DNA from 2 places in the Streptomyces sp. NPDC002125 genome. Region 2 is predicted to be linked to the other one. Evidence: riboswitches for the same ligand, from Rfam matches in the RefSeq annotation. Region 2 holds a riboswitch; the other holds the start of a gene.
The links. Region 2 has a riboswitch for thiamine pyrophosphate ahead of thiO (glycine oxidase ThiO). Riboswitches for the same ligand answer to the same signal wherever they lie in the genome.

Region 1 (8,678 bases), on a different contig from region 2:
ACGTGAAGTACTCCACGGAACGGGAACCCTCGCCGCCCTTCCTGTCCGCGTCGCGGCGCAGCAGCGAGACGACGGCGCCGAGCCAGCCCGCCGGTCCGCGCGGATCGAGGATCAGCAGGTCCAGCAGACCGTCGTCCGGCCGGGCCGCCGGTACGAGCGCCGCCCCGCCCTGCACCTTGCCGGTGTTGGCGATGAGCACCATCCGCGCGCCACGGCGCAGGGGCCGCCCACCGTCCAGACTCACTGTCAGGCGCATCCGTGGGGCGCGCAGCTCGCGCAGGCCGCCGACCACGTACGCGGGCCAGCCGAGCACGGCCTTGGCGCGGTCGCTGGTGCTCTCCAGCATCGCGGCGTCGAGCCCCGCCCCCGACATCACGGTGAAGTGCGCCGGGGCGATGCCGTCGCCCTCGATCAGGCCGAGGTCGATCCGGCGCGGGGCTCCGCCCAGCGCGGCGGCCAGCGCCTCGGCGGGCTTGACCGGCAGGCCCAGGTTGCGGGCGAGGAGGTTGCCCGTGCCGCAGGGCACCACCACGAGCGGTACGCCGGTGCCGGCCAGGGCCTCGGAGACCGCCCGCACCGTCCCGTCGCCGCCGCAGACGACAAGCAGTGTGGCCCCCGCGCGTACCGCGCCGGCCGCCTGGCCCGCGCCCGGGTCGTCGGCCGTGGTCGGGAGGAACTCCGCGGCCCGGTGGCCGTGACGCTCCAGGACCTCGCGCAGGGCGGCGCGGTCGCTCTCGTCGGTGACGGTGGGGTTGAAGACCACCGCGGTACGGCCGGGCGCCTCGCCCTGCGGCGCTTCGGCTGCGGGCCCCGTGAGCGGCGCCTCACCGGACGGGGCGGGCGCGGGCACGTGCGGGCCCGCCAGGAGGGCCCTGCCGACGATCAGCAGGGACAGCCCGCCGTTGAGCAGGCCTCCCGCGATGTCCGTCGGATGGTGCATCCCCCGGTAGGCCCTGGCGATCCCCACCAGGACCGGCACGATCAGCAGCAGTACGGCCACGGGCCGGCGCCACGGCCCCTTGGCCCGGCGCAGGACCAGGACGGCGAGACCGGCGTAGAGCGCCGTCGCCGCGCCGGTGTGGCCTGAGGTGTAGCTGGAGGTGGGGGGCGAGGCGTCGAGGCGCTCGACGTCGGGCCGGGTGCGGTCCACGGCCTCGGTGATGAGCAGGAAGACCAGGGACTGGAGCGACACGGCGACGGCGAGGAAGACCGCTTCCCTCCACCGGGGCAGCCTCGGGACCACGAGGAGCACGAGACAGCTGAGGAGGGTGCCGGCGACGACGGTGGCCGTGTTGCCCGCCTCGGACACGACGAGGGAGAGCGTGTCGAGGGTGCCGGTGCGTGCTCGCTCCAGGGTCCGCGCGACCGCGTCCTCGGACGTCATGGGCCACACATGGGCCCCGGGCCCGGTGACGAGGAGGCCGAGGCCGACCATCAACGCCGCCTGGCACGTCGCCGCCGAGGCGATGATTCCGGCAGCTCGCCCCATGCCCCCGGCTGTCCCGGGTGCGGGGCGAGAGGCTTCCGCCGTGGGGCGAGAGGCTTCCGCTTCGTGCGGCTCGGCGGAGCCGTGAGGCAGCACCACTTCGGGTGCCCCGGGGAGGGCTGTGCGTCTTTCCGGTATGCCGGTGGGCATGGCGTTCCCCTCGTTCCTGCGGTCTCGGCCGCGAGTGGGACCGGGGCGGCCCGCCCCGGCGTTCGCCGTCTGCCCCCTCTGCGCGCGGGCAGACCTGTCGCCGCGCACCGCCTCCGCGCCTCCTCGCCGCGGCGGCCGTCGTCGCCCGGTCGCACCGGCCGGATATCGGTCATAAGCTGCCGGGGCCGACCGGTGGCGGCCCGCACCGGTCTGACCAGGCCGTCTGCCCGGCTCCCCGCCTGCGGGCGACGGAGCGTGCGCGGCGGACGAGCGGAATGAGCACGGGCGAAATCCGGCCGGTCCGGATCAATGACCCGGGCTCGGGTGGGCAGGAGAGCGGCGACGCCGTACGACCCGGGAGTACGGGCGACGGCGTATGCGGCATACCTCGACGGAAGGAGCAGCCGGTGTCGGACGCAGGACGCGGAGACGACGTCTACCAGCCGGAAGGATCGGACGCGGACAACCGGCCGACGGACGAACTCGATCCGGAGAACGTGATCGACGAGCCCGGTCTCGACGACATGCTGGACACGGGGTACTCCCCGCCGGAGAAGCCCCTCGGCGTGTCGAAGTACGGCACGACCGGTGAGGAGCAGCGCGAGGGCGAGTCCCTCGACCAGCGCCTCGCGCAGGAGCGGCCCGAGGAGGATCCCTTCCTCGCGGACCGGACCGAGGACGAGCCCGAGGACAACGGCCCGGAGGAGGACGACGCGGGGGACGAACGAGCCGGACGCGTCGCGGCGGCCGAGGACTCTCTCGCCGCCCGCAACAACAGGGTGCTGGGCCGTGACGTGGGCATCGACGGGGGCGCGGCCTCCGCAGAGGAGGCTGCGGTGCACATCCAGGAGGACGGGACCGGGTCCTGACCCGGGCCCTGCGGCCGAGCTCCGGGCGCCCCTGACCTGCGCGTCCGGTGCGCCGGATGCATATACCCGCTGATCAGGGGAACGTCACGGACGCGGGCCACGACCCGGTGGCCCCCGGAGGAAAGGTGACAGGCGATGACCGACAACGACGTGAAGAACCGGAAGGTGCTGGCCGTGGTCACCAACTACGGCGTGGAGCAGGACGAGCTGGTGGTGCCGGTCGAACACCTCCGCGGGGCGGGAGCCCAGGTGGACGTCGCGGCGGTTTCGACGGACGACATCGTCACGCTGGTCGGTGACAAGGATCCCGGCAAGACGGTCCGCCCCGACCTCACCCTGGCCGACGCCGTCCCCGGCGACTACGATCTGCTGCTCGTCCCGGGCGGCACCCTGAACGCCGACACCCTGCGTCTCCAGGACGGCGCGAGCGGGATCATCCGCTCCTTCACGGAGTCCGGACGCCCGGTGGCGGCCATCTGCCACGGTCCCTGGGCCCTGGTCGAAGCGGGTGTCGTCCCCGGCAAGCGGCTGACCTCGTACGCCTCGCTGCGCACCGACATCCGCAACGCCGGCGGCGAGTGGACCGACGAGCCGGTGGTGACCGACGGCGCGGGCGGCTGGACGCTGATCACCTCGCGCAATCCGGGCGACCTGGAAGCCTTCCTCGGCGAGATCGACAAGGCACTCGCCGCCCGCTCCTGAGGAAGTGCGCGGCGACGGCCGGTGGCCCGTGCCGTCGGCACCCTCTCTGATGCCGTGGATCCGAAGGCCGGGGCGCAGCCGCGCGGGCGCCCCGGCTTCCGGCTGCCCCCACACGGGCCGGACGGCCCCTCACACACGCCGGACGGCCCCCTGACCGTCCGGTGTCGAGCGGTCCGCCCCGCTCCCGGCTCCTCCCGGAGTACCGGTCCCGGCGACGTGGGTGCCGGAGGGATGGGGCTAGTCTGTTCGTCGTACCGGACACGGGGTGCCCCATCCGAGGGCTGAGATCACACCCGTCGAACCTGAACCAGTTCGTACTGGCGGAGGGATGTCTCCATGCCTTTGACGCATGTTTCCGGCGGGCTGCCCGCCGACAGCCGCCCGGCCGTCTTCGACGGCCGCATGCCGGCGGCCCCCGGCGACCTCCGTGTCGAGTCGCACGGCATCGAGCCGGTCCCCGAGAGCAACCGTTACGGCGGTGCGGGGCGCCTGTTCACCGTGTGGTTCGCCCCCAACCTGACCATGACCGGCGTGTTCACCGGCACCGTCGGCATCGCCCTCGGACTGGACTTCACGGCCGCGCTCACCGCCGTCGTGCTGGGCACCGTGATCGGCGCGGTGCCGACCGCCTACCTCGGCACCTGGGGCAGCCTGACCGGCGCCGGTCAACTTCCGCTGGCCAGGCTCGCCTTCGGGCGGACCGTGGCGGTGCCCGGCGTCCTGCAGTGGCTGTCCTCGGTCGCCTGGGACGCACTGATCGGGCTGTTCGGCGGGGACGCGCTCGCGCGGCTGTGCGGCTGGCCCTTCTGGCTCGGCGTCCTGGTCATGATGGTGGCTCAGGGCGCTCTCGGCGTCCTGGGCTACGAGGCGATCCACCGGCTCCAGATCATCATGACCTTTGTGCTCGCCACCGCGTTCGCCCTGATCGCCTGGCGGCTGCTCGACGGCGTCCCGGTGGCCGGCAGCGGTACGGCGCACGGCGCCGACAAGGCGGGCGCGTTCGTCCTGACCAGCACCATCGCCCTGAGCCTGTCGCTGTCCTGGGCTCCGTACGCCAGCGACTTCAGCCGCTATCTGCCCCGCACCACCTCCCGTACCCGCATGTTCTGGTGCACGCTGCTCGGCCTCGTGGTGTCCTTCGTGGCCGTCCAGGCGATCGGTCTGTGGGGCGCTTCGGTGCTGACCGACCAGACGGCTGCGGGCGTCGACGAACTGCTGGGCGGTGGTGCGCTGGGCGCGTTCGGGCTGCTGGCCGTGGCCCTGGCCGCGCTGTGCAGCAACGCCATGAACGACTACAGCGGTTCCCTGGCCCTGCAGACCGTCGGAGTCCGCATTCCCCGGCCGGCCGCCGCCGCCCTCGCCGCCGTGCTCGGCTTCCCCCTGGTGCTGTGGATGCACGCCGCCGACACCACGGCCCGCTTCCAGAACGTGCTGCTGTTCGTCGGCTACTGGATTCCCGGTTTCGTGGCGATCGTCGTCGTGGACTGGCTCGCACGGGCCCGGGCACGCGGCGGCGCGGCGGTCGACCTGGCCGCCGAGACGGCGCGGCCGCAGCCGGGATGGCCCCCGTTGCTGGCGTTCGCCGTCGCCTTCGCCGCGGCGGTGCCCTTCATGGACACCAGCCTGTACGTGGGCCCGGTGGCGGCGGCTCTGCACGGCGCCGACCTCTCGTACTACGTGGCCTTCCTCGTGGCGCTCGCCGTCTACGCGCCGCTGCGGCTGCGCGCCCGCGCGCGGGCCTGACCTGACGGCCGCCGAACACCTTCTCCTCGTCCTCTCTCCTCTCCCCCGACGGAGCGACAACGCATGCCCCCGACATCCGCCGATCACCCCTTCCTCGCCCCGCGCTCCCTCGCCCGTGTGCGGGCCGACTCCCCGCTCGTCCAGTGCCTCACCAACACGGTGGTCACGGGCTTCACCGCCAACGTCCTGCTGGCGCTGGGCGCTTCACCTGCCATGGTCGACATCCCGGAGGAGGCCGGCCCCTTCGCCCGGATCGCCTCGGGTGTCCTCGTCAATCTCGGCACCCCGCACGCGGAGCAGCGCGTCGCCATGGCCGAGGCGGCGCACGCGGCGGCCTCGGCGGGTACGCCGTGGGTCCTCGACCCGGTCGCGACAGGCGCGCTGCCGGTGCGGACCGCACTGGCACGGGAACTGCTGGAGCTGCGGCCGACCGTGATCCGGGGCAACGCCTCCGAGATCGTCGCGCTCGCGGGCGCGGGCGGTGGCGGACGCGGTGTGGACGCGTCCGACAGTGTCGAGGCCGCCGAGGACTCGGCGCGCGAACTGGCGCGTACGGCGGGCTCGGTGGTCGCCGTCTCCGGGCCCGTGGACTTCGTCACCGACGGGGTGCGCGATGCCCGGACAGCCAACGGCGACGCCCTGCTGACCCGGGTGACCGGGGGCGGCTGCGCGCTGGGGGCGGTGATGGCGGCCTTCGCGGCCGTCGAGGAGGACCGTTTCGCCGCGGTGGTGACCGCCACCACCGCGTACACGGTCGCCGCCGAGCTCGCCGCGGGGACCGCGTCGGGGCCCGGCGGGTTCGCCGTCGCGTTCCTGGACGCCCTCGACGCGCTCGACGAGGCGGAGCTCACCGCGAGGGCGGCGCTCTCATGACCCGGACCCCCGTGGATCTGTCGGTCTACCTCGTCACGGACGCGGCGCAGTGCGCGGCCCGTGGCCGGAGCGTGGCCGAGACCGTCGCCCTGGCCGTGGCCGGTGGCGTCACCGCCGTGCAGGTCCGGGAGAAGTACGCCGCGGGGCGGGAGTTCCTGCGTACGGTCCTGGAAGTGGAGGCCGTCCTGCCCGAAGGGGTGGCGCTGATCGTCAACGACCGGGTGGACGTGTTCCTCGCCGCCCGGGCGGCGGGCGCACGTGTGACGGGCGTACACGTCGGCCAGTCGGACCTGCCGCCGGCCGCCGTACGCGAACTGATCGGGGAGCACACGGTACTGGGCCTGAGCGCCGCCACCCCGGGGCAGCTGCGCGCCGCCGCCGAGGACGCGGCACGCGTCGACCACGTCGGCATCGGCGCGCTGCACACGACCCGTACGAAGGCGGACGCCCCCGCCGCGCTCGGTCATGCGGGCTTCACCCGTCTGGCCCGGATCAGCGCGCTGCCCGCCGTGGCCATCGGCGGGGTCACCCCGGCCGACCTGCCGGTCCTGCGGGCCGCCGGGGCGGTGGGGGCCGCCGTCGTCTCAGGGATCTGCGCCGCCGAGGACCCCCTCGCGTCGGCACGCGCGTACTCCGGTGCCTGGAACCACGAACGAGAGGAGAGCCGCGCATGACCGCGCCGCCCCGCGTACTCACCATCGCCGGATCGGACTCCGGCGGAGGAGCCGGAATCCAGGCCGACCTCAAGACCATGCTGGCGCTCGGGGCCCACGGGATGAGCGTGCTCACCGCCGTCACCGCCCAGAACTCCCTGGGCGTGCAGGGTGCGTGGGAGATCCCCGTCGAGGCGGTGCGCGCCCAGTACCGCAGCGTGGTCGACGACATCGGCGTCCAGGCGGTGAAGACGGGGATGCTCGCCTCGCCCGCCCTGGTCACGGAGGTCGCCGAGCTGCTGGCGGACTCGGCGGCCCCCGTCGTCGTGGACCCCGTGAGCGTCTCCAAGCACGGCGACAAGCTGCTCGCCGACGAGGCGCTGGACGCCGTACGGAACGAGCTCCTGCCGGTCGCGACCGTGGCCACGCCGAATCTCGACGAGGTCGCACAGCTGACCGGCATCGTCGTGACGGACGAGGCGGGGATGCGCCGGGCCGCGGCGCGACTCCTCTCCTACGGCCCGCGCTGGGTGCTGGTGAAGGGCGGTCATCTGCCGGGCGAGGCGGTGGACCTGCTGACGGACGGCGCGGAGGAGCACTGGCTGCGCGCCCCCCGCCACGACAACCGCCACACCCACGGCACGGGCTGCACCCTCGCGTCGGCCGTAGCGGTGGGCCTGGCGCAGGGCCGCCCCGCCCCCGACGCGGTGCGCCGGGCGAAGGACTACGTCACCGCCGCGATCGCGGCGGGTTTCGCACTGGGCGCCGGCATCGGGCCGGTGGACCACGGCTGGGGCATCCGCGGCCGGAACTGACGCTCGGAGGCCTGGCTCGCCCAGATGATCGGCCAGCAGAACCCCTGCTCGCCGTCGAGAACGACTCCACCGCGCCGGGCGCCTTCGCGGTCCAGGCCCCGGACGACGGCACGGCCCGACAACCGGCGGCGGAGCGTGCGCGGCCAGGGCCTTGCGCCGGCTCCCGCCGAGGGACGGACGACGGCTCACCGGCGCCTGACGGCCCCGGGCACACTGGTGATTTCACCGATGGCCCCCCGCGCCCCGCCCCACGACTCTGGTCGGGTCAAGCACCCGCATCCCCGCATCCTCGTCTGGAGGGCTCCATGCGCCGTCGTTCCCCTCGCCGGCTTCTCGGCGTTCTCGCGGCCGTCACGGTCGCGTTCACCCTCTTCTCCTCAGCGACGACGGCCGGCGCGGCCGACACCGCGACCTCGGCTTCCCCGGGCACCTCCACCGCGGCCGTACAGCCGCTGTCGACCAGCACTCCGGTCGTCTTCGTGCACGGCTACACCGGGAACGCCTCCAACTGGGTCACCGGCATGAGTGTCTTCCAGCTCAACGGCTGGTCCAGCTCCAGCCTGTTCGCCTACGAGTACAACTCGTACGGCAACAACGTCACCAACGCGCAGGGCCTCGCGACCTTCGTGAACAACGTGAAGGCGCGGACGGGCGCGAGCAAGGTCGCCATCGTCAACCACTCGATGGGCGGCCTCGTCAGCCAGTACTACCTGAAGGTGCTGGGCGGCAACACGAGCGTGAGCCACCTCGCCTCGATCGCCGGCGCCAACCACGGGACCACGTTCGCGAGCGCCTGTCTCGTCTACGTGACCTGTCAGCAGATGTACCCGGGCTCCTCGTTCATCTCCCAGATCACCTCGGGCGACGAGACACCGGGCGACACCAAGTACGCCACCTGGTACTCGGCCTGCGACGGCGTCATCATCCCGTACACCAGCACCCGGCTGACCGGCGCGACGAACAACAACGTGCTCTGCCAGACCCACATCGGCTTCCTGGCCGACACGGTCGTGCTGGGCCAGATCGCCCGCTTCGTCGCCTCCTGAACCGGCGCGCCCCCGAGACCCCGGGCCCCTGCGGCCCGGGGTCTCGGTGCGTCCGGCCTCCGGTCACCCGTACAGCCAGCGTGCTCCCGGGCTGTCGCCCCTGAAGCGCTGACCGGCGGCGATCTCGTCGCCGACGACCGACCAGACGGTCTCGTCGTCCTGGAAGGGAAGCGGGTCGACGCGGCCCGTCTCCTGACGGATGCGCCCGACCTCACGCTCCAGACGCTCGAACCCGGCTTCCTCGTCGGCGTCGTCGCCACCGAAGGTGAACTCGTCGAGCAGTCGCTGGAACCGCAGGGCGACCTGGACGAGCGAGGAGACGTCCGAGTGGAGTTCCCGCG
Region 2 (8,678 bases):
CCCGTGCCGGCCGGTCAGTGGTGGGTGTGCACCACGGCGTGCCCCTTGCCGCGGCCGATCATCCACTTGTTGACCGGTGTCGTGACGACGAAGGCCGCCACCAGTGCGAGGGCCAGGACGCTCCAGAACTTCGCGTCCCCGAGGCCGGCGTCCATGGCTCCGGGCCAGAGCGCGATCACCGAGTTGTCGATGAGCTCCATCACGGCGATCGACACGGTGTCGGCGGCCAGCGCGATCCGGACGGCCGTGCGGAGACCGACGCCGGCGCCCAGCACCGAGCGCAGGGTCAGCGCGTAGCCGAAGAAGAACGCCAGGACGATCGCGAGTACCAGGGTCTGGACGTTGCCCCAGCCGAGCGCGGTGCCGATCGCCATCCCGAGGACCTCGCCGATCGCGCAGCCGGTGAGGCAGTGCAGGGTCGCGCGTGCGGCCATGCTCCAGCTCGCGCCGCCGCCATGGTTGTGGTGGGTGCCATGGTGCCCCTGGTGCGTGCCGTGCGCCTCGTGCTGCATGAGAAGCCCCCAGAGCCGGGTCGAGGTTCCTGGTGATCCATGGAACCCATATACCCCCCGGGGTATTCCTGCTCGTCGTCAGCGGGTTCCTCGGAGTTCCTTCAGCCGTGCCACGTCCGCCGCATGGCCCTCCTTGCCGCCAGGAGTCTCGATGATCAGGGGAACGCCCTCGGTCGCCGGGTGCGCGAGCAGTTCGCGGAACGGCTCGGCGCCGATGTGGCCCGCCCCGATGTTCTCGTGCCGGTCCTTGTGCGCCCCCACCACGTCCTTGGAGTCATTGGCGTGGATCAGCTTCAGCCGGCCCTCGCCGACCGTGCCGACCAGCAGGTCGAGGGTCTGCCGCATCCCCGCGGGGCCGGTCAGGTCGTGCCCCGCCGCGTAGATGTGGCAGGTGTCCAGACAGACGCCCAGCTTCGGGTGGGAGTCCAGCGCCTCGAAGTACGGCCCGAAGTCCCACGTCCGTGAACAGAGCGAGGAGCCCTGCCCCGCGGTCGACTCCAGAAGCAGGAACGGATCGTCGTCACGGGTCAGCTCGTCCAGCAGCGGGAGCATGTGCGTCCGCACCTGGGCGAGGGCCTCCTCGCGAGGCCGCCCGCCGGTCGCCGACCCGGTGTGCACCACCACACCCAGTGCGCCGATCTCCCTGGCCCGGCGCAGCGAGTGGCGCAGCGACAGGACGGACCGCTCGACGGTGGCCTCGGTGTGCGAGCCGAAGTTGATCAGATACGGAGCGTGGACGTACGCGGGAATCGACTCGGCGGCGCACTCCGAGCGGAACAGCTCGTCCTGCGCCGGATTCCCGGGAGGAGTCGCCCAGCCGCGCGGATTGGCCACGAAGACCTGAACGGTCTCCGCCGCCAGCTCGCGGGCGTAGCCGAGGCCGACCTTGGCGAGTCCGCCGGCCACAGGAACGTGTCCGCCTATGGGGTTGCGCATGTGCTGCCAGTCCTCGGTGATCTAAAGAGCCTTGGTCCTGATGGTGATCGTGGAGCCTTCGGCGGCCTTCTCCCCGCCCTCGACCGACTGCTTCCCGATCGTGTCGCTGAACGAGAGGAGCGGACGGTCGACCTCGACCTCGAACCCCGCGTCCTCCAGTGTGCTCCGGGCCTCGTCGACGTCCATCCCCGTGACATCGGGGACTTCCAGCATGCGCGGGCCCTTGGAGACCGTCAGCTCCACGGTGTCGCCCTCGGCGGCCTCCGCACCGCTGCCGGGGGCCTGCCGGGCGATGTCGCCGTCGGCCTCCGGGGAGTTGACGCGCTCGGGCAGCACCTTCGCCTTGAGCCCCGCCTCCTGGAGTGCGGCGGTGGCGTCCTCGGTGCCCATGCCCGTGACGTCCGGTACGTCGACGGGGCTGCCCTTGCTGACGACCAGGGCGACCGCCGAGTCCGGGTGGCGCTCGGTGCCCATGGCCGGATCCGTACGGATCACCTCGCCGCGGGCGATGTCCTCGCTGAACTCCCGGGTCACCATCCCGGGGGCCAGCCCGGTCTTCTTCAGCTCGCGCCGGGCGTCGCCGAGCGAGAGGCCCTCCACATCGGGGACCTTCACGATCTCGGGACCGCGCGAGACCACAAGCTTCACTGCGTCGTTCTTCCGGATGCGCTCACCCGAGCCGGGGTCACTGCTGATCACCGTGCCGCGCTTCACCGTGTCGCTGTAGGCGCGGTCGACGCCCTTCATGTCCAGACCGGCGTCCGAGAGGCGCTTCTCCGCGGCGCTCTGGGTCTGGCCCAGCAGCGAGGGGACCCGGGTGAACTGGCCCGAGTTGATGTACCAGACACCCGCACTGGTCCCCAGCACCAGCAGCACGGCGACCAGCGCCGCGTATATCCCGCGACGGCCGCCACCCGCGAAGGGCCTGCGGCGGACTCCGCCCTGCCGGGGCGGCAGAGCGGCGGGCATCTCCAGCCGACTGGTGTGATGAGCGGTGCCCTGGCCTGCGGGGATCACTCGGGGGATCACGCTCGTACGGTCCTCGGCGGCGTCGTGCGCCTCCGCGAGGGCCTGCGGGGGCACCGCGTCGAGCTGCTGCTCGCTGAGCGCGCTCCGGGCCTCCCGGGACAGGGCGAGGAGGGCCACCGCGTCGTGCGGACGCACCTCGGGATTGCGGGCGGTGGCCGTCGCGACCAGCTCGTCCAGCCCGACGGCCAGACCGGGAACGGCGGCGGACGGGGGTGGGACGTCCTCGTTGAGGTGCTGGTAGATGACCTGGGCCGCGTTGTCGCCGGTGTGCGGTTTGCCGCCGGTGAGCATCTCGTACAGCACGACACCGCAGGCGTACACGTCGGACCGGGTGTCGGCGGTGCCCTGCTCGATCTGCTCGGGGGCGAGGTAGGAGACCGTCCCGAGGAGCGAGCCGGTGGTGTCCGTGGCGGTGCCCACGGCGCGCACGAGACCGAAGTCGGCGACCTTCACCCGGCCGTCGTCCCCTATGAGGACGTTCTCCGGCTTCATGTCGCGGTGGACGAAGCCGGCGCGGTGAGCGGCGCCGAGCGCGGCGAGGACCGGCTCCAGGATGTCCAGCGCGGCCCGGGGCTGCAGGGCGCCGCGCTCGCGCAGCACGTCACGCAGGGTGCACCCCGCGACGTACTCCATCGCCAGGTAGACGTACGCCCCCTGGGCGCCCTGGTCGAAGACCCCCACCACATTGGGATGGGCGAGCCGGGCGACGGACTTCGCCTCGCGGATGAAGCGCTCGACGAACGAGGCGTCCGTCGCCAGCGCCGGGTGCATCACCTTGAGGGCGAGCACACGGTCGAGCCGGGTGTCCATGGCCCGGTAGACCGTGGCCATACCGCCGACGGCGATGCGCGCGTCGATGCGATAGCGGCCGTCGAGCAGCTGCCCGACAAGCGGGTCCTGAAGGGTCGTGTCCACGGGGCGAGTCTACGAGCTGCCACCGACACGGCGGGTCGGCCCGGGACTCCCCGGGGCCGTTCTGGAGCCGAGCCGTGACAGGGGCATGCACGTGTCGTGACCAGGAGGGGTTCCCCGGGGAGCGGGCCTCGGAAGGCCGGGCGCTCGGGATCCGGGCCTCAGAAGGCCGGGCGCTCGGGATCCAGCGCCGCGCGGCCCTCCGCCGGCGAGGACGCCTGTGCGAAATGGCGGCGCGGGATGCGCCCCGCCCGGTACGCCAGGCGCCCGCCGTCCACCGCGTGCCGCATCGCGGCGGCCATCAGCTCCGGCTCCTGCGCCCGGGTCACCGCCGAGGCGAGCATCACAGCGGCGCACCCCAGCTCCATCGCCAGCGCCGCGTCCGACGCGGTCCCCGCCCCGGCGTCCAGGATCACCGGGACCTCGGACTGCTCGACGATCAGCTGGAAGTTGTGCGGGTTGCGGATGCCCAGGCCGGAACCGATGGGGGAGCCGAGCGGCATGACCGCCGCGCACCCCACGTCCTGGAGCTTGCGGGCCAGGACCGGGTCGTCGTTGGTGTACGGCAGGACCGTGAAACCGTCGTCGACCAGGATCTCCGCGGCGTCCAGCAGCTCGATCGGGTCGGGCAGCAGGGTCCGCTCGTCGGCCACGACCTCCAGTTTGATCCAGTCGGTGCCCAGCGCCTCCCTCGCCAGCCGGGCGGTCAGCACCGCCTCCCCAGCGGTGAAACAGCCCGCGGTGTTCGGCAGGACCCGGATGGAGAGGCGCTCCAGGACGGAGAGCACCGAACCCCGCACGGTCGGGTCGAGCCGCCGCATCGCGACGGTGGTCAGCTCGGTGCCGGAGGCGATCAGGGAGCGTTCCAGCACGTCGAGGCTGGGTGCCCCGCCGGTGCCCATGATCAGCCGCGAGGAGAAGGAGGCGGGGCCGAGAGCGAAGAGGTCGTCGGACATGGTCAGCCTCCCTGGACCGCGGTGAGCACCTCGACGCGGTCGCCGTCCGCGAGCAGCGTGGCGGACCACTCGCCGCGCGGGACGACCGCCTCGTTGACCGCCGCCGCGACCCCGGAACGTGCCGCGGTCAGCGTTGCGACCAGGACGTCCAGCGCGGTCCCGGCGGGGATGTCGCGCCGTTCCCCGTTGACGGAGACGGAAACCGTGGTGGGGGAGCGATCGGTAACGGTGGAGGAAGTGGAACCGGACGCGGGGTCGGGCACGGGCTGGTTCATACGGGCTGCTCCTGCGGCGCGAGGGCTTCGGGGGACGCGATGCCGGACGAGTGGCCGAAACGGTTCGGCGCGAAGGGACGGCCGACCTCGGGCAGTTCGCCGGTGGTCAGCACATGGGCCATCACCTCGCCGGTCACGGGGGTCAGCAGCACACCGTTGCGGTGGTGGCCGGTGGCGAGGTGCAGCCCGGGCAGCGCCGTCGGACCCAGCAGCGGCGCGTTGTCGGGCGAGGCGGGCCGCAGACCGGCCCGGGTCTCGGTCAGTGGCAGCTCGGTGATGCCCGGCACCAGCTCGTGGGCGTCACGCAGCAGTTCGTAGACCCCGCCCGCCGTGACCGTGGTGTCCCAGCCCATCTCCTCGGTGGTCGCGCCGACCACCAGCTCACCGTTGGCACGCGGTACGAGATAGACCTGGCTGCCGCGCACCACGGCCCGCACCGTCCTGCTGAGGAAGGGGGCGTAGGCCGGCGGAACGGTCAGCCGGAGCACCTGCCCCTTGACCGGACGCACCGGCGGCACGACCGCCTCGGGAAGCCCCGCGAGCCGGCCGCTGAGGCTTCCTCCCGCCAGTACGACCTGGTCCGCCGCCAGCTCCGTACCGTCCGCGAGAACCGCCCCCGCCGCACGGCCGCCGGTCACGGACAGCCGCTGCACCCGGTCCCGGTGGAAGACCACCCCGGCCCGCTCGCACGCCGTGACCAGCGCGGAGGCCAGCCGTCTCGGGTCCACCTGGTGGTCGCCGTCGACCCGCAGCCCGCCGCGCACACCCGGGGCGAGCATCGGCTCCAGACGGCGGCACTCGCGGCCGTTGAGCCACTCCGACTCCAGCCCCGAACGCTGCTGCAGCGCGTGCAGCTCCCGCAGATGGGCCCGGTCGTCGGAGTCCAGGGCGACCGCGAGGGTGCCGCAGGCGCGGAAGCCGGTCTCCTGCCCGCTCGCCTCCTCCAGCTCGGCCACGAACGCCGGATACCGGGCCGCGGAGGCCAGATTGAGGCCGAGCAGCATCTGCTCGCCGTAGTGGAGCTCGGTGACGGCGGCGAGCATCCCGGCGGCGACCTGGGCGGCCCCGCCTCCCGGCTCCGGGTCCGCCAGCGCGGTGCGCAGACCGTGCTGGGCCGACCGCCAGGCGGTCACCAGCCCGATGATGCCGCCCCCCACGACCAGAACGTCCGAACCGTGTGCGGAGATACGCATGGGCGTCCAGCCCCTCCCTTCGCCGGCATGACCCGGATCAGGTTCGTACGGTCGGAGGCCGGCCAGCCTCCCTCTCAGCCCGGTACGTCCGGACTCCCGCGAGTGCCTTACGGTGGCCAGCCTAGACCCCACCACCCACAGGCAGTAAGGGAGCAGTACCCGTGGCCCGTTCGCTCGACGGACTCGTCCTCTCACCCGTCGCGGACCAGGCCCCCGGCCAGGTCGGCACCCGGACCCGCTTCACGTACCACGAGCGGGGCGGCCGGATCTGGGCCGACTACGCGGGCGGCGACGTCGTCCGCGGCCACCTCGTCGGCACCCGGGAGGCGGACGTGCTGGACTTCCGCTACGTCCAGTTGAAGCAGGACGGAACGACTTCTTCCGGGCACTGCGTCTCGACCGTCACGGACCTTCCCGACGGCCGGGTCCGCCTGGACGAGACGTGGGAGTGGGAGTCGCAGGAGGGCAGCGGGACGAGTGTGGTGGAGGAGCTCGCGGACTGACGGGGCATCAGGTGATTAGGGTGGGACGGGTGAGTGAGCAGACACAGGACCCGGCAGCGGGACGGCGGCCACGTGACGTCGTGATCGTGGGGGCCGGCATGGCCGGAGTGCAGACGGCCGTGGCCCTGCGCGAACAGGGCTTCACCGGCCCGGTCACCCTCATCGGCGCCGAACCGCACCAGCCCTACGACCGCCCGCCGCTGTCCAAGGCGGTCCTGCTCGGCAAGGCCGAGGACTCCGCGTTCGACGTCGACTTCGAGGCCCTGGACATCACGCTGCGCCTCGGCCTCGACGTGACCGGCCTGCGGGCCGACGCGCACGAACTGGACACCCCCGAGGGGCCCGTCGCCTACGACGCGCTCGTCCTCGCCACCGGGGCCGAACCCGTCGTACTGCCCGGTTCCGAGGGCGTGCCCGGAGTCCATCTGCTGCGCACCCTCGACGACGCCGCCAGGCTGCGGCCCGTCCTGGACCGGCAGCACGACGTGGTCGTCGTCGGAGCGGGCTGGATCGGCGCGGAGTTCGCCACCGCGGCCCGCGCCGCCGGCTGCGCGGTCACCGTCGTGGAGGCGGCGGACCGCCCCCTCGCGGGCACGATGCCCGCCGAGGTCGCCGCTCCGATGGCCGGCTGGTACGCCGAGAGCGGAACCGAACTCCTCACCGGAGCCCTGGTCTCACGCGTCGAACCGGGCGCCGTCCACCTGGCGGACGGCCGGGTGATCCCCGCGGGCGCGGTGGTGGTCGGCATCGGCGCACGGCCCGCCACGGGCTGGCTGGCGGACTCGGGCATCGCGCTCGGCCCGGACGGATCGGTCACCGCGGACAGCTCGCTGCGCACCTCGCTGCCCGACGTCCACGCGGTGGGCGACTGCGCGTCCTTCCCCTCCGCCCGCTACGGGACACGGCTGCTGGTGCACCACTGGGACAACGCCCTCCAGGGGCCCCGGACGGTCGCCGCCGCCCTCGCGGACGGTGTGGCCAGGACGTACGACCCCGTGCCCTACTTCTGGTCCGAGCAGTTCGGCCGCTTCGTGCAGTACGCCGGGCACCACGCCGACGCCGACACGCTGCTGTGGCGGGGCGACCCGGGTAACCCCGCCTGGACGGTCTGCTGGCTGCGCGAAGGGATCCTGGTCGCCGTGCTGGCCGTCAGCCGGCCGCGTGATCTGGCGCAGGGGCGCAAGCTCGTCGAGGCCGGCGCCCGGATCGATCCGGTGCGGGCCGCCGACTCCTCCGTCCCGCTGAAATTGTCGGCGCTCTAGCGCCGGACGCGGCCCCGTACGCCCGGCCCGGCTACCGGCTGTCGGTCCGGGATGGCACGCTTGTCCTTGTGACCGAGATTGACGCAAAGATCGATGCTCTCGTCCCCGCCTGGCTCCACCTTCCCGACATCGCGGAAATGCTCGATGTCGAGGTGACGCGCGTGCGGCAGCTGGTCAAGGAAGGCCAGCTCATCGCCGTACGACGTGGTGAGAACCGGACGCTCCAGGTGCCTGCCGCCTTCATCGACGGCAACAAGGTGGTCAAGGGCCTCGCAGGGACCCTGACGCTCCTGAGGGACGACGGCTACAACGACGAAGAGATGCTGGACTGGCTCTTCACCCCCGACCCGACCCTGCCCGGAACCCCGGCGCAGGCCCTGAGCGAGAATCGCGGTACGGAGGTGAAGCGCCGGGCCCAGGCGCTCGCCGTCTGACCGGACGACCGTGAGTGGAGTGCGGGCCCCGTGACACACGCGGCCCGCACTCCGCGTTACGGCACGGCCGTCCATCGACGTACCAGAGATCCATCGACGCACCGACGGGGGAATCACCATGTCCACGCCTCGCTCCCAGCTGTCCGGCGCCCGGCTCTACCTGTGCACCGATGCCCGCAAGCGGCAGGGTGATCTCCCCGAGTTCCTCGACGCGGTGCTGTCCAGTGGTGTGGACATCGTCCAGCTGCGCGACAAGGGCATGGAGGCGGCCGAGGAGCTCGAACACCTCGCGGTGTTCGCCGACGCCTGCAAGCGCCACGGCGCGCTCCTCGCGGTCAACGACCGGGCCGACGTCGCCCACGCCATCGGCTCCGACGTGCTGCATCTCGGCCAGGGCGACCTGCCCGTGCCCGCCGCCCGCGCCGTCATCGGCCAGGAGGCCCTGATCGGCCGGTCCACCCATGCCGAGTCCGAGGTCGACGCCGCCGTCGCCGAGGCGGGCGTCGACTACTTCTGCACGGGCCCCTGCTGGCCCACGCCGACCAAGCCCGGCCGGCACGCCCCCGGCCTCGGCCTCGTGCGCTACGCCGCCTCGCTCGGCACGGCGCGGCCGTGGTTCGCCATCGGCGGGATCGACGCCGGGAATTTGGACGAGGTGCTCGACGC

Region 1: another riboswitch for thiamine pyrophosphate. It lies ahead of ACWCQM_RS34070 (purine-cytosine permease family protein); the one in region 2 lies ahead of thiO (glycine oxidase ThiO).

The regions. Positions count from the first base shown of each region.
Region 1 is NZ_JBSFDD010000029.1:82,244-90,921, reverse strand. It holds gene ACWCQM_RS34085 (diacylglycerol kinase family protein) at 1-1,636, opposite strand, end outside; gene ACWCQM_RS34080 (DUF5709 domain-containing protein) at 2,044-2,505, shown strand; gene ACWCQM_RS34075 (DJ-1/PfpI/YhbO family deglycase/protease) at 2,641-3,207, shown strand; TPP riboswitch at 3,459-3,553, shown strand; gene ACWCQM_RS34070 (purine-cytosine permease family protein) at 3,544-4,950, shown strand; gene thiM (hydroxyethylthiazole kinase) at 5,014-5,823, shown strand; gene thiE (thiamine phosphate synthase) at 5,820-6,497, shown strand; gene thiD (bifunctional hydroxymethylpyrimidine kinase/phosphomethylpyrimidine kinase) at 6,494-7,291, shown strand; gene ACWCQM_RS34050 (esterase/lipase family protein) at 7,597-8,337, shown strand; gene ACWCQM_RS34045 (SUKH-4 family immunity protein) at 8,401-8,678, opposite strand, start outside.
Region 2 is NZ_JBSFDD010000010.1:39,969-48,646, forward strand. It holds gene ACWCQM_RS18945 (DUF4396 domain-containing protein) at 15-512, opposite strand; gene ACWCQM_RS18950 (deoxyribonuclease IV) at 591-1,448, opposite strand; gene pknB (Stk1 family PASTA domain-containing Ser/Thr kinase) at 1,470-3,392, opposite strand; gene ACWCQM_RS18960 (thiazole synthase) at 3,551-4,345, opposite strand; gene thiS (sulfur carrier protein ThiS) at 4,348-4,620, opposite strand; gene thiO (glycine oxidase ThiO) at 4,617-5,813, opposite strand; TPP riboswitch at 5,811-5,923, opposite strand; gene ACWCQM_RS18975 (hypothetical protein) at 5,975-6,316, shown strand; gene ACWCQM_RS18980 (NAD(P)/FAD-dependent oxidoreductase) at 6,346-7,578, shown strand; gene ACWCQM_RS18985 (Rv2175c family DNA-binding protein) at 7,647-8,012, shown strand; gene thiE (thiamine phosphate synthase) at 8,131-8,678, shown strand, end outside.